2 regions of the Streptomyces sp. NPDC059256 genome follow, and region 2 is predicted to be linked to the other one. Evidence: riboswitches for the same ligand, from Rfam matches in the RefSeq annotation. Region 2 holds a riboswitch; the other holds the start of a gene.
What was found. Region 2 has a riboswitch for cobalamin ahead of ACFXJL_RS15570 (cobalamin biosynthesis protein). Riboswitches for the same ligand answer to the same signal wherever they lie in the genome.
Positions count from the first base shown of each region.

Region 1: it holds a riboswitch for cobalamin, as region 2 does, so the genes downstream of both, cobN (cobaltochelatase subunit CobN) here and ACFXJL_RS15570 (cobalamin biosynthesis protein) in region 2, are expected to answer to the same signal.

Region 1 covers NZ_JBHYZO010000002.1:554,961-561,511, forward strand. The annotation lists gene ACFXJL_RS06925 (cobalt-precorrin-6A reductase) at 1-799, shown strand, start outside; gene cobJ (precorrin-3B C(17)-methyltransferase) at 766-2,232, opposite strand; gene ACFXJL_RS06935 (precorrin-8X methylmutase) at 2,328-2,954, opposite strand; gene ACFXJL_RS06940 (cobalamin biosynthesis protein CobG) at 2,987-4,675, opposite strand; cobalamin riboswitch at 4,754-4,914, shown strand; gene cobN (cobaltochelatase subunit CobN) at 4,949-6,551, shown strand, end outside.
Region 2 covers NZ_JBHYZO010000005.1:374,666-381,216, forward strand. The annotation lists gene ACFXJL_RS15565 (cobyric acid synthase) at 1-1,537, opposite strand, end outside; gene ACFXJL_RS15570 (cobalamin biosynthesis protein) at 1,537-2,511, opposite strand; cobalamin riboswitch at 2,696-2,838, opposite strand; gene ACFXJL_RS15575 (hypothetical protein) at 2,998-3,222, opposite strand; gene ACFXJL_RS15580 (inorganic phosphate transporter) at 3,235-4,500, opposite strand; gene ACFXJL_RS15585 (class II aldolase/adducin family protein) at 4,770-5,432, shown strand; gene ACFXJL_RS15590 (alpha/beta hydrolase) at 6,224-6,551, shown strand, end outside.

The DNA.
Region 1 (6,551 bases), on a different contig from region 2:
GCAGCTCGCTGAGCAGTTGCATGAGGCGAGCCAGCAGGCGAGCCAGGAAGCCGGCCAGCAAGCGGCCCGGGCCGTGGGTCGGCAGTCAGCCGGGCAGGAAGGGCTGGCCAAGCTAGAGGTCACCAGTTCGTTGGCCGGGCGGGTGGGGCAGCCGCGGGTGCCCGTGGGGGAGGTGCGGGTTGGGGGGTTTGGTGGGGTGGAGGGGATGGTGGCCTGGGTGCGTGAGCACGGGGTGGGGGGCATCGTCGATGCGACGCACCCCTTTGCCGAGAGGATCAGCTTCAATGCCGCCCGGGCCGCCGCCATCGCCCGCGTACCGCTGCTCGCACTGCGGCGGCCAGGTTGGACGGCCGGGGAAGGGGATCGGTGGCACTCCGTGGGGTCGTTGGCGGAGGCGGCCGAAGTGGTGCCGCGGCTTGGGGAGCGGGCGTTCCTGACCACCGGGCGGACGGGGCTCGGGGCGTTCGCCGGGGTGGACGGGGTGTGGTTCCTCGTGCGGTCCGTCGATCCGCCCGATGGGGGCGGGCCGCCGCGGATGGAGGTGTTGTTGGACCGGGGGCCGTTCACGCTCGACGGGGAGCGGGAGGTCCTGCGGCGGCATCGGATCGATGTGATGGTGACCAAGGACAGCGGTGGGGCGGCGACCGCGCCCAAGTTGGCCGCCGCGCGGGAGGCAGGGTTGCCCGTGGTCGTGGTGCGGCGGCCTCCCGTGCCCGAGGGTGTTGCGGTGGTGGGCACGTCGGAGGAGGCCGCCGCCTGGGTGGTTCAGCTCTGTGCCGGCTCCGGGGCCTCCGGGTAGCGGCGCGGGGTCCACACGATCTCTGTTCCGTTGCCGCGCCGGACCGTCTGGGTCTGTGACGAGCCCACCAGCAGGACCGTGCGCATGTCGACGTCGGCCGGGTCGAGTTCGCCGAGCGGGACGATCCGTACGGACTCCTCCGGGCCGCCGATGTCACGGCCCAGTACCACCGGGGTCATTGGGGAGCGGTGTTCCAGCAGGAGGTCCCGGGCCTTGCCGACCTGCCAGGTGCGGCTGCGCGAGCCCGGGTTGTAGAGGGCGAGCACCAGGTCCGCAGCCGCTGCCGCGCGCAGGCGTTCGGCGATCACTTCCCAGGGCTTGAGCCGGTCGGAGAGGGAGATCGTGGCGTAGTCGTGGCCGAGGGGGGCGCCCGCGCGGGCCGCTGCCGCGTTGGCGGCGGTCACCCCCGGGAGGACCCGTACCGGTACGTCGGTGTACTCGGGCTGCGATGCCACTTCCAGTACCGCCGTGGCCATCGCGAACACTCCGGGGTCGCCGCCGGAGACGACGGCCACCCGGCGTCCGCGTGCGGCGAGTTGGAGGGCGAATTCGGCGCGTTCGGCCTCGACGCGGTTGTCGGAGCCGTGGCGCTGCTGGCCCGGGCGTTCCGGTACGCGGTCCAGATAGGTGGTGTAGCCGACGAGGTCATCGGCCGCGGCGAGGGCGCCGCGGGTCTCGGGGGTGAGCCACAGCGGTCCCGCGGGGCCGGTGCCGACGACCACGACCTCACCGGTCGTCGCGGTGCGTACGGGCGCGTTCGGCATCGCGCCGATCCGGCTGGGCAGCACGGCGACCGAGAAGTACGGCACCGATTCGGCCGCGATGTCGGCGAGGAGGCCAGTGCGCTCGTCGGGCATGGTGGCGCGTTCGACGTAGCGGGCCTCGTGGAGGCGGTCGGTGCGCTCCAGGGCGCTCCGCACCTTGGTGAAGGTGCGGCCCAGCTTCATCACGACGGCCGAGTCGGTCGCCGCGAGACGGGCCGCCAACTCCTCCTCGGGGAGGGTGCCGGGCAGGATGGTGAGCACCTCGTCGGCCTCCACCAGGGGCTCTCCGAGGCGGGCGGCTGCCGCGCTGACCGAGGTGACCCCGGGGATGACCTCGGTTGGGTAGCGGTGGGCGAGCCGCTTGTGCATGTGCTGGTAGGAGCCGTAGAAGAGGGGGTCGCCCTCGGCGAGCACGGCGACCGTGCGGCCGGCGTCGAGATGGGCCGCGAGCCGCTCGGACGCCTCTTCGTAGAAGTCGTCGAGGGCGCCGCGGTAGCCGCCGGGGTGGTCGGTGGTCTCCACCGTCAGCGGATACATCAGCCGTTCCTCGATCTGGTCGGCGCGGATGTGCTTCGCGGCGATCGAGCGGGCGATGGAACGGCCGTGGCGGGCCGAGTGGTAGGCGACGACATCGGCGGCGGCGATGACTTCCACCGCGCGCAGGGTCATCAGCGAGGGGTCGCCGGGGCCGAGCCCGACGCCGTAGAGCTTGCCGGGGGTGGCCGGGGCACCTTCAGCGATGCGGCTGTGGGCGTCGTTCACGTTCACTCTTCCTCGCTGGCGATGGCGTTGAGTGCGGCTGCGGCCATCGCGCTGCCGCCGCGTCTGCCGCGTATCACCAGGTGTTCCAGGCCGGACGGATGGTCGGCGAGGGCATCCTTGGATTCGGCGGCGCCCACGAATCCGACCGGTACGCCGATGATCGCGGCCGGGCGGGGTGCGCCTTCCTCGATCATCTCCAGCAGTCGGAACAGGGCGGTGGGGGCATTGCCGACGGCGACGACGGCGCCTTCCATCCGCTCGCGCCACAGTTCCAGTGCGGCGGCGCTGCGGGTGGTGCCGAGTTCGGCCGCCAGTGCGGGGACGGTGGGGTCGGAGAGGGTGCAGATCACCTCGTTGTCGGCGGGGAGTCGTTTGCGGGTGACTCCGCTGGCGACCATGGCGACATCGCAGAGGATGGGGGCGCCGGCGCGCAGGGCTGCGCGGGCCCGCGCCACGACCTGGGGCGTGTAGGAGAGGTCGCGTACGAGGTCCACCATTCCGCAGGCGTGGATCATCCGTACCGCGACCTGGCTGACATCGGCCGGCAGGCCGGTGAGGTCGGCCTCGGCGCGGATGGTGGCGAAGGACTGGCGGTAGATCGCCGGTCCGTCCTTCTCGTACTCGTACACGGTGTGGTCTTCCTCTTATGGGGACGGGGAGGTCATCGGGGGCGACGGGCGTGGGCCACGGTGTGGGCGAGGGCGGCGGCGGACGTGTCGGTGGGGACCGTGGTGCCGAGGGCGACGGGGGGTGGATCGCCGCAGACGCGGGTCACTCGGAAGCTGCCGTCGGGGGTGGCGAGGGCATCGACCCGGTCTCCCGGGGGGCGTCCGCAACGGCGTTCACAGCCGGACCAGTAGACGGGGAGTTGGGTGAACCTCCCTACTGCGGACGGGAGTTCCCATGAGACCACGGCCTCGGCCATGGCGCGGACGTCGGCAGCGGACTTGGCGCATCCGGGCGTGCCGATGCAGGCGCCCACACCGGTCCAGGGGGAGTCGGCCGTGGTGATCAGCCCGGTTGCGGCCAGTTCGTCGAGGGTGCTGCCGGCCTGGTCGCCGGGCACACCGGTGACGATCACTCCGCGCCAGGGGGTGAGGCGCAGTTCGCCGTCGGGCGCCTTCCGGGCGGCGCTGGTCAGCCGTTCCCACTGGGGGCCGGTGAGTCGGCCGAGGGGGGCGCCGATGGAGAGCGCTGCCGGGGAAGTGGCGGCGGGGGCGCTGGGACGGATGGCCTCAGATGGGCCGCTCGGGCCGCGCGGGATGCACAGGAGGGACGGGAAAGACGGGAGTGGCGGGAAGGGCGGCATGGGCGGGACGGATGAGTTGGGTGGGTCAGATGGGTCGGGAGTCTGCCGGGGGGCCGGTGGGGTGACGATTCCGTACGGGGGCGGGGTGGCGGTCTCTCGCCGGGGGTGCTGTCGGATGCCCGCCAGGGGGATGCCGGCCTTCGCGAGCCGTGCCAGGGTCCCTTCCCGCAGTCGTGCGCCGGTGTCCGGGAGGTCCCGTATCCGCCAGACCTTTGCTTCGGGTGTGAGATCCGCCGCATCCAGGAACGTTTCAGCACAGAGCAGCGCGGCCCTCGGGCCATCGTCCGAACGGGCCAGCAGCAGTACGTCATCGCTGTCCCCGATCCGCAGTCCGGCGCCACCGTCGTGGTCCGCCGCGGTCAGTCCGGCGCCACCGCCATGGTCCGCCGCGGTCAGTCCGGCGCCACCGCCATGGTCCGCCGCGGTCGGTCCGGATGTGTCGGCGGCCAGCAGGGTCACATCCGCGCGCAGGGCGTCCACGTCGCCGCGCCCGTCGTCCAGGGCGAACAGGAAACGCCCCGACAGGGCCGCCGCCCGATCGCTGGCGCAGAGCAGTTCGTCCAGCGCCCTCAACCACCGGCGTACGCCGCGCCCCGAGCCGTTTCCCCCCAGTCCGCCCAGTCCGCCCAGTCCGCCCTGCCCGGCCAGTTCGCCGAGTTCGCCGAGTTCGTCCAGCCCGGCCAGTGGCGAGGCCACGATGTTGCGCACCCGCTCATGGGTCGCGGACGGCAACAGCCCTGCGTTCCCCAGGAGCTGGGCCAACTCTCCGCCGCACTGCTCGTCGAGTCCGCGCAACTGCACATTGCCCCGAGAGGTGAGGTGCAGTTCGCCGTCGCCCAGCCGTCGGGCCGCGGTCAGCAGTGCCTCGGCCTGCGCCGGGCGCAGCACACCCCCGGGTATCCGGATCCGGGCCAGTGCGCCGTCGTCCGCCCGGTGCAGCCGCAGGGAGCCGGGGCAGGCGTCACCGCGCCCCCCGGAGGGGGTCGTACCGGTGGCGCCGGCTCGGGCCGGGCGGGGTGAGGTGGGCATGTCGGCGAGCATACCGACCAGTCATGACCGTCATTTGGGACGGTATGAGCCACGGCAGTAAGACGGTATGAACCGCACCGAATAGGCGACCCTTACTATTTCGGGGACGGGCCACCCGGTCCGGCAACGCAGAAGGCGACAGTGGAGGAAGCCCGGTGTGAACCCGGCGCGGTCCCGCCACTGTGAGCCGGCCGGACGAAGGCAGTCGTCGGGGCGGCGAGTCAGGAACTCCCGTCGCCAGACACCGCCCGGGGCGTGGACACCCCGAGGAAGGCCCGATGCCGTATGCCGCACGCACCGAAGACCCCTTCGACCGATGGACCGACCAGCCCGCCGAACTCCCCCGGCGACGCCCCCGACATCGTCCTGTTGTCGACGTCCGACACCGATCTGCTCAGTGCCCGTGCCGCGGGCGGCCCGGTCGGCTTCCGCTACGCCAACCCCTCCCGCACCGCCCTGGACGACCTGCCCGCGCTGCTCGAAGGCGCCGGGCTGGTCGTCGTACGACTGTTGGGCGGGGTCCGTGCCTGGGAGGAGGGGCTCGACCGGATTCGCGCCAGCGGTCAGCCGCTGGTGGTCCTCACCGGTGAGCAGGCGCCCGATGCGCAGTTGATGGCCGCCTCCACCGTCCCCATCGGCATCGCCGCCGAGGCCCACGCCTATCTCGCCCACGGTGGCCCGGCCAATCTGGAGCAGTTGGCGCGCTTCCTCTCCGACACCGTCCTGCTCACCGGCCACGGCTTCGACCCGCCGGCGCCCGCGCCCTCCTGGGGGCGGCTGGAGCGCACGTCCGGCAGCGAAAACGGTGCAGGGGCCGGTGCTGCGGCCGGTGCTGCGGACGGCCCCACCATCGCCGTCCTCTACTACCGCGCCCACCACATGAGCGGAAACACCGCGTTCGTGGACACCCTGTGCGGGGCGATCGAGGCGGCGGGCGGCCGGGCACTGCCGCTGTACGTGGCCTCGCTACGGGCGCCGGAGCCCGAGTTGATCGAGGAGTTGCGGGCGGCCGAGACGATCGTGACGACCGTGCTCGCCGCCGGCGGCACCCGGCCCGCCGAGGCGTCCGCCGGCGGTGACGACGAGTCCTGGGACGCGGGTGCGCTCACCTCGCTCGACGTACCGATCCTCCAGGCCCTGTGTCTCACCGGGTCGCGCGCCGACTGGGAGGAGAACGACGAGGGCGTCTCCCCGCTGGACGCGGCCAGCCAGATCGCGGTGCCCGAGTTCGACGGGCGGTTGATCACCGTGCCGTTCTCCTTCAAGGAGATCGACGCCGATGGGCTGCCGGCCTATGTCGCCGACCCGGAACGCGCCGCCAGGGTCGCGGGGATCGCCGTGCGGCACGCCAGGCTGCGCCGCATACCCGCCGCGGACAAGCGCCTCGCGCTGGTCCTGTCCGCCTATCCCACCAAGCACTCGCGCATCGGCAACGCGGTCGGCCTCGACACCCCCGCCAGTGCCGTCGCCCTGCTGCGGCGACTGCGCGCCGAGGGCTATGACTTCGGCACCGAGGACGTGCCCGGGCTGGCGTCCGGGGATGGTGACGAGCTGATCCGGGCGTTGATCAACGCGGGCGGCCACGACCGGGAGTGGCTCACCGATGAGCAGTTGGCCCGCAACCCGGTCCGCATTCCCGCAGCCGACTACCGGCGCTGGTACGCAACCCTCCCCGAGGAGTTGCGCACCGCTGTGGAGGAGCACTGGGGGCCGCCGCCCGGTGAGATGTTCGTGGACCGGTCGCGCAATCCGGAGGGCGACATCGTCCTCGCCGCCCTGCGGCACGGAAACCTGCTGGTCGTCATCCAGCCGCCGCGCGGCTTCGGCGAGAACCCCATTGCGATCTACCACGACCCCGATCTGCCGCCCTCGCACCACTATCTGGCCG
Region 2 (6,551 bases):
TGGAGACTCCGGGCAGTGGCGGTGCTCCCGGCGGCAGGAAGGGAAGCCCCGCGGGCGGACCCCCTTCGATGAGCCGCAGCAGCGCATCGGTGTCCGCGTGCTCCTCGATGAGATCGCCGAGCCGGTCCAACTGCTCCTCGCGCAGGGCCGCGAACGATGTGTCGGGGGCCGGCACGAACCGACGGCCCGCGGCCCGGGCGACCTCGCGCAGGAACTGTCGGCGAAAGCCGTCGCTCTCCAAGGAACCGTGCCAGTGGGTGCCCCACACCTGCCCGAGGCGGCATCCCGCCAAGAAGGGCTCCCCACCGAGGACTTCGGCCACCCCGTGATGGATCTCGTACCCCTCCACCCGCTCCCCGAGCGCACTTCCGACCGGTCGGGCGAGCGTCTTCTCCACGGCGAAGCGGACCCGGACCGGGAGCAGTCCCAGCCCGGTGACCGACCCGGCCTTGGACTCCACCTCGTCGTGGATGTGCTCGCCGAGGAGTTGGAAGCCCCCGCAGATGCCCAGCACGGGTCGGCCCGCCGCCGCTCGCCTGGCCAACTCCCCGGCCAGACCGCGTTCCTGGAGCCAGCGCAGGGCCCGTACCGTGCCCCGGGTGCCCGGGACGATCACCAGATCGGCGTCCGCCAACTCCTCGGGCCGGTCCACGAAGCGCACGAGGACCCCCGGCTCCGCCGCCAGCGCGTCCACGTCCGTGAAGTTGGACATCAACGGCAGCGCACACACCGCGACCCGCAGCACGTCCTCGCCGACCGGGGGCGCCGTGACCGACTCGCGTACGGCACCGCGCAGGGACACCCGCAGACCGTCCTCCTCGTCGATCCCGAGCCCGTGGGCGTACGGGAGGACCCCGAACGTCCGCCGTCCGGTGAGGTCGTGGAGCATGTCGAGGCCCGGCTCCAGCAGGGAGACGTCGCCGCGGAACTTGTTGATGAGGTAGCCCGCCACCAAGCGTTGGTCCTCGGCCGCGAGCAGTGCCGTCGTCCCGAAGAAGGAGGCGAACACCCCACCGCGGTCGATGTCGCCCACGACCAGCACCGGCAGCCCGGCCGCCCGGGCGACACCCATGTTGACGATGTCGGTCCGCCGTAGGTTGATCTCGGCGGGGCTTCCCGCCCCCTCGCAGATCACGGCGTCATGGGTGGCCCGCAACTCCTCCAGGCACTCCACGACGGTGGCCAGCAAGGTCTGCTGTCGGCCGCCGTGGTAGCCGCGGGCGCTCATCTCACCGACCGGTCTGCCCATCAGCACGACCTGGCTGGACCGGTCGCTGCCGGGTTTGAGGAGCACCGGGTTCATCAGTGCGCTGGGCTCGACGCGGGCGGCCTGCGCCTGCATCGCCTGGGCCCGGCCGATCTCCGCGCCCTGTCGGGTGACGAAGGAGTTCAGGGACATGTTCTGGCCCTTGAACGGAGCGACCTTCACCCCCTGCCGCACCAGCCAGCGGCAGATGCCCGCCGTGACCACGCTCTTGCCCGCGTCCGACGTGGTGCCGGCGATCAGCAGGCCACCGCCGCGCCCTCGGCTCGTCATCAGGTCCCCCGGCCCTCTCGTCGTCCTCGCTGCGGTCTCGCTGCCCGTGCGAACAGCGAGCGGGCCATCACGCCCACACCGAGCGCCAACACCCCGACCCGTCGTGACAGCCGTACCGCCCGCTCGATGTCGGCCAACTCCACCTGCCGGCCCGCGGAGTGCAGGACCGGTCGGTGCTCGATCCGTCCGGCGTAGGAGAGCGTCCCGCCGAGTCGTACTCCCAGCGCACCGGCGAACGCGGCTTCCACGGGTCCCGCGTTGGGGCTGGGATGCCGATGGGCGTCGGCCCGCCAGGCCGCGAGTGCCCGGGGGGCGCTCTCGCCCGCGACGGCGGCGAGAGCGGCCGTCAGCCTCGCTCCGGGCCAGCCGGCGACATCGTCGAGCCGGGCCGAGGCCCAGCCGAACCGTCGGTGCCGGGGCGACCGGTGCCCCACCATCGCGTCCAGGGTGTTCACCGCACGGAAGGCGACCAGTCCGGGCACGCCCGCGACCGCGCCCCACACCAGGGCCCCCACGACCGCGTCCGACGTGTTCTCGGCGACGGACTCGACGACCGCCCGGGCGATCTGCTGCTCGTCCAGGTACTGGGGGTCGCGTCCGCACAGGTGTGGCAGCCGGGCCCGGGCCCGCTCGATGTCACCGGCCGCGAGCGCGGCACCGACGGCACGGGCCTCCCGGCCCAGTGACGTCCCTCCGACCACGGTCCAGGTGGCGGTCGCGGTCAGCGCGGTGCGGAGCACCGGACTGCGGCGGGTGGCACGGGACGCCAGGGCGGCGGTCGCGGTGGCCCCGCCGACGCAGAGCGTCGTGTACAGGGCTCCCCAGCCGCGGTGGTCACGCCACAGGGCCTTCTCGACGGTGCCGGCGGCCCGCCCGAAGAGGGCGACGGGATGCCCTCGGCGCGGGTCGCCGAGCAGTAGATCAGCCAGGAGCCCGGCAGCCGCCCCGTACGCGAAGACACGATCGGTACGCATGGGTTTCAGACCGGCGTTCCGCCTCGGAGGGCCCTTGGTGCCGGCCCGTGGGATATCCGTGTTCCCTGCCGGGCCGGCGTCGCCGGGGGTGCACCGCACAGCAAGTGGATGCCGTCGATCAAGGCAGGGGCTGGACCGTAGCCGGGCATGGCGATATGTCCTCACTCAGGGTGTCCGCGCCCTGGTTCGACGTGATCGACGGCGAGAGTTCCTGGCTCACGGGGAGGAACTCCCCGGTCACAGTGGCGGGACCGCGCCGGATTCGCACCGGCTTCCTCTGCTGCTGTCGTAGTTGGCCCCGGCAGTCCACCACGCCCCGAGAACAGCCGTCAACCTGCCGTTGACCTGCGACGGTGCAGTGTGCCGAGCCCCACATCGCCCCTGCTTCCCGAGGATCCCTCAGGGCACGCAGAAGCCGGACCGCAGATCCCGAGAGATCGACGGCCCGGCTGTGAAACGACTGCTGCTGTGCGGTGAGGTGCGGCCTCAGGTGACGATCAGATATATGCCGTAGCTGATGGCCGCGGTGCAGAGGGCGAAGCAGGTGTAGGCGCCTATCCGGGGAAGGGCAACCGAGCCGGTGCCGGAGGCGGTCGCAGCCCCCTGCTTGCTCAGACCGATGATGCCCAGGGTGAACAGGCCCACCAGCGCAATGGTGGCGACGAGACTCACGCCGAAGACGGAGCCGAGGGCTACCCAGTCGATTTTCATGGTCTTCAGTCCTTACACCGCGGCCGGGCTGGCGGGGCCGGCTTCGGGGGTCGCGGCATTGCGGGCCGGGATGGTCGTCTTGAGGTCGTCCAGGGAGTTGTTCATCGTCGTGCCGGCAGGCGGCGGGGTGACGGCCGCGATGGCCGTGGTGACCACGCCCGCGGGCTCGCCTTCCTCGGACGTGTCGTTGACGTTGGTGTGGTCGACGACCTGGCGGCGGGAGATGAACCAGATGGCGGCGGACGAGGCGACCAGGAAGGTGGCGACCACCGCCACGCCCCAGTCACCCTGCTTGGTCACGTACTCGGAACCGGCGGCCACCAGACCGGCGGCCGGCAGGGTCAGACCCCAGGCCACGAACATCCGGGTGGCGGTCGACCAGCGGACCACCCCGCCCTTGCGGCCCAGACCGGCACCCATCACCGCGCCGGAGCACGAGTGGGTGGTGGAGAGGGAGAAGCCGAGGTTCGACGAGGCGAGGATGACGCTGGCCGCACTGGTCTGGGCGGCGAAGCCCTGCTGCGGCTGGAGGTCGGTCAGGCCCTTGCCCATGGTGCGGATGATGCGCCACCCACCGAGGTAGGTGCCGAGGGCGATGGCGATGCCCGCGGATGCGATGACCCACATGGGGGGGTTGGAGCCGGGGACGAGCACTCCACCGGCGACGAGCGCGAGGGTGATGACACCCATGGTCTTCTGGGCGTCATTGGTGCCGTGGGCCAGGGACACGAGGCCGGCCGAGGCTATCTGGCCGGCGCGGTAGCCCTTGGCGGTGGACTTCGGGTCGGTGTTCCGGCCGAGGCGGTACGTCAGCCGGGACGCGAGGTAGGCGGCGATACCGGCGACCAGCGGGGCTGCGATCGCAGGGATGAGCACCTTGGTGACCACGGTGCCGCCGTTGACTCCGCTGATACCGACCGACGCGATGGTCGCACCGATCAGACCGCCCATGAGGGCGTGCGAGGAGCTGGACGGCAGACCGATCAGCCAGGTCAACAGATTCCAGAGGATGGCGCCGACGAGCGCCGCGAAGATCACTTCGGGGGTGATGCCTGACTCGTTGACGATGCCGCTGGAGATCGTCTTGGCGACCTCCACCGAAAGAAACGCGCCGACGAGGTTGAGCACCGCGGACATGGCGACCGCGGCCTTGGGCTTCATCGCGCCGGTCGAGATGGTCGTCGCCATCGCATTGGCCGTGTCGTGGAAACCGTTCGTGAAATCGAACACGAGAGCCGTCACGATCACAATCGCGAGCAGCAGCGTGATGTGTTCCATTTACCCAGGCAATCTATCGACGTCAGTGACATCGCGAACGTAGATAACCTGGGTGAACGGAAGGTGAACTGAGGCGAGATTCGTGATGTCCCCAAGTGAGGTTCGCGATTCCGCTTGTGCCCTGAGTGATCTCTTCGGGCCGTCTGCGTGGTCATGCTCCCGGGCCCACCACGGCGTCGGTGTCCGCAAGATGGCATTTACGCCCTTTGGGGTGATCTGCATCACGGGACGGTCTGTTGCCTTCCGGCCATGCCTGACAGGATCGATCCATGGCCGAACACATGTCCAAAGAGTCCATCGAACAGGCGTGGCGGGACGTCGTGACCACCGCCCGGAGAACGGCTGCCGAGGGCTTGGTGGTGGGTACGTCCGGCAATGTGTCGGCGCGGGTCGGCGACCTCGTCGTGGTGACCCCCAGCGGAGTGCCCTACGAACGTCTGTCGACGAGGGAGCCTGTGGTCGTCGACCTGGCGGGCCGACAGGTCGCCGGCGACCTCAAGCCGACCAGTGAACTCCCCCTCCACCTGGAGGTTTACCGAACATCCAAGGCCGGGGCCGTCGTCCATACGCATGCCGTCCACGCCACCGCAGTCTCCACGCTCGTCGATGAACTGCCGGCCGTCCACTACATGACCGCCGAGCTCGGCGGACCCGTCCGGGTGGCCCCGTACGCCCTCTACGGCACGCCGGAACTGGCCCGGAACATGGGCCGGGCCCTGGATGGCCGCAGCGCCTGTCTGCTGCGCAACCACGGCACGATCGCGCATGCGGATTCGCTGGACCGCGCCTACGACCGCACCGCCCAACTGGAGTGGATGTGCCAGGTCTGGCTCGCGGCCTCGTCGGTGCCCGGCCTGCGGCCCTCCCTGCTCTCCTCCGCCGAACTCGACGAGGTGGCCACCCAGCTGCGGGGGTACGGCCAACGCTCCTGACATCGCGTTCCGCTTAGGCTCCGGGGGCCCTGTTGACCGGGCCTTCGGCGGCGCTTTGCGGACGAGGGCCGGGTGTAGCGCCCACGGAGTCGCCCAGGAGGGCGGACCCGGCCATTCCGCACCGGGGTCGCGACCTGTTCGGACGTATCGGTCCACCATGGAGCGGCATCCTCCGCACCACCGGCCCACGGTCCGTTCGGGGCGGCCTCCCCGCGGACGGGAACGAGCCAGGAACGCCGCCACGACCACACCGTGCCGGGCCCCGGGGCCGTCAGGATGACCTCGGGGCCCACTGGCTGGATTTCGACGATGCATCTCGCGGGGACTGATGAGCCGTACGCGCCTCCTCGCCGCCCGAACACCGCTCGGCGAAGAGCTCGGACGGCTCAACCGGACGCCCCGGATATCCCGGGAGCGCCCCCGAGGGGCCGCAGAACGGTCCTGCGGTCCTGTCGGGGCGACGGTCAGCACCGGGGTGCGGCTCCGGAGCTCACGACGCCGACGGGCGAGCTGCCCAGGGAGCCGCCTCCCTGAGCGGCCCGGAGGGCGGGTGAGCCCAGGCCCCAGCGAGCCACGACAGGGCAGGACGAACGTCGCGGGGGCGTCAGCCCGGCCGTCCCACGGGCGGTCGCGCCCCCGAAGGTCGGCGGCCCGCCCGCTCCCGGCACCGGCCGTACCAGGGCGACCGGCCGTCGCGGCGCACCGGAACCCAGTGGCCCGCAGCAAGCCGGGAAGCCGAGAAGGCCGGTCGTCCACTGGCAGGGCCGCCCCGCCGTGCCGACACTGGGATGGTGCGCCCCGTTACTGCGACGGCAGCGGCCGTCACCACGCTCATCGGCATCGGTGCGGCTGCCATCGCGGCCGGACGGTACGCCGGCGACGCCGCCCTCAGGACCACCACCGGCCGACCGCTCCCCGGCGATCCCCGGCTCACCGTGCACGCCACGGCAGCCGGTCAGATCACCTTCACCCGCAGCCTCGCCTCCCGGCGGCCCGGTACGTACGGGCTTGAGGGCCCCGACGTCCACGCCGTGGTCGGCCCGGCGCTGGACGGCGTGCAGCACCCAGCCGACACGGTGGTGCGCCGGCTGGAGAGCATCGCCCACGGCACCCTGGAAC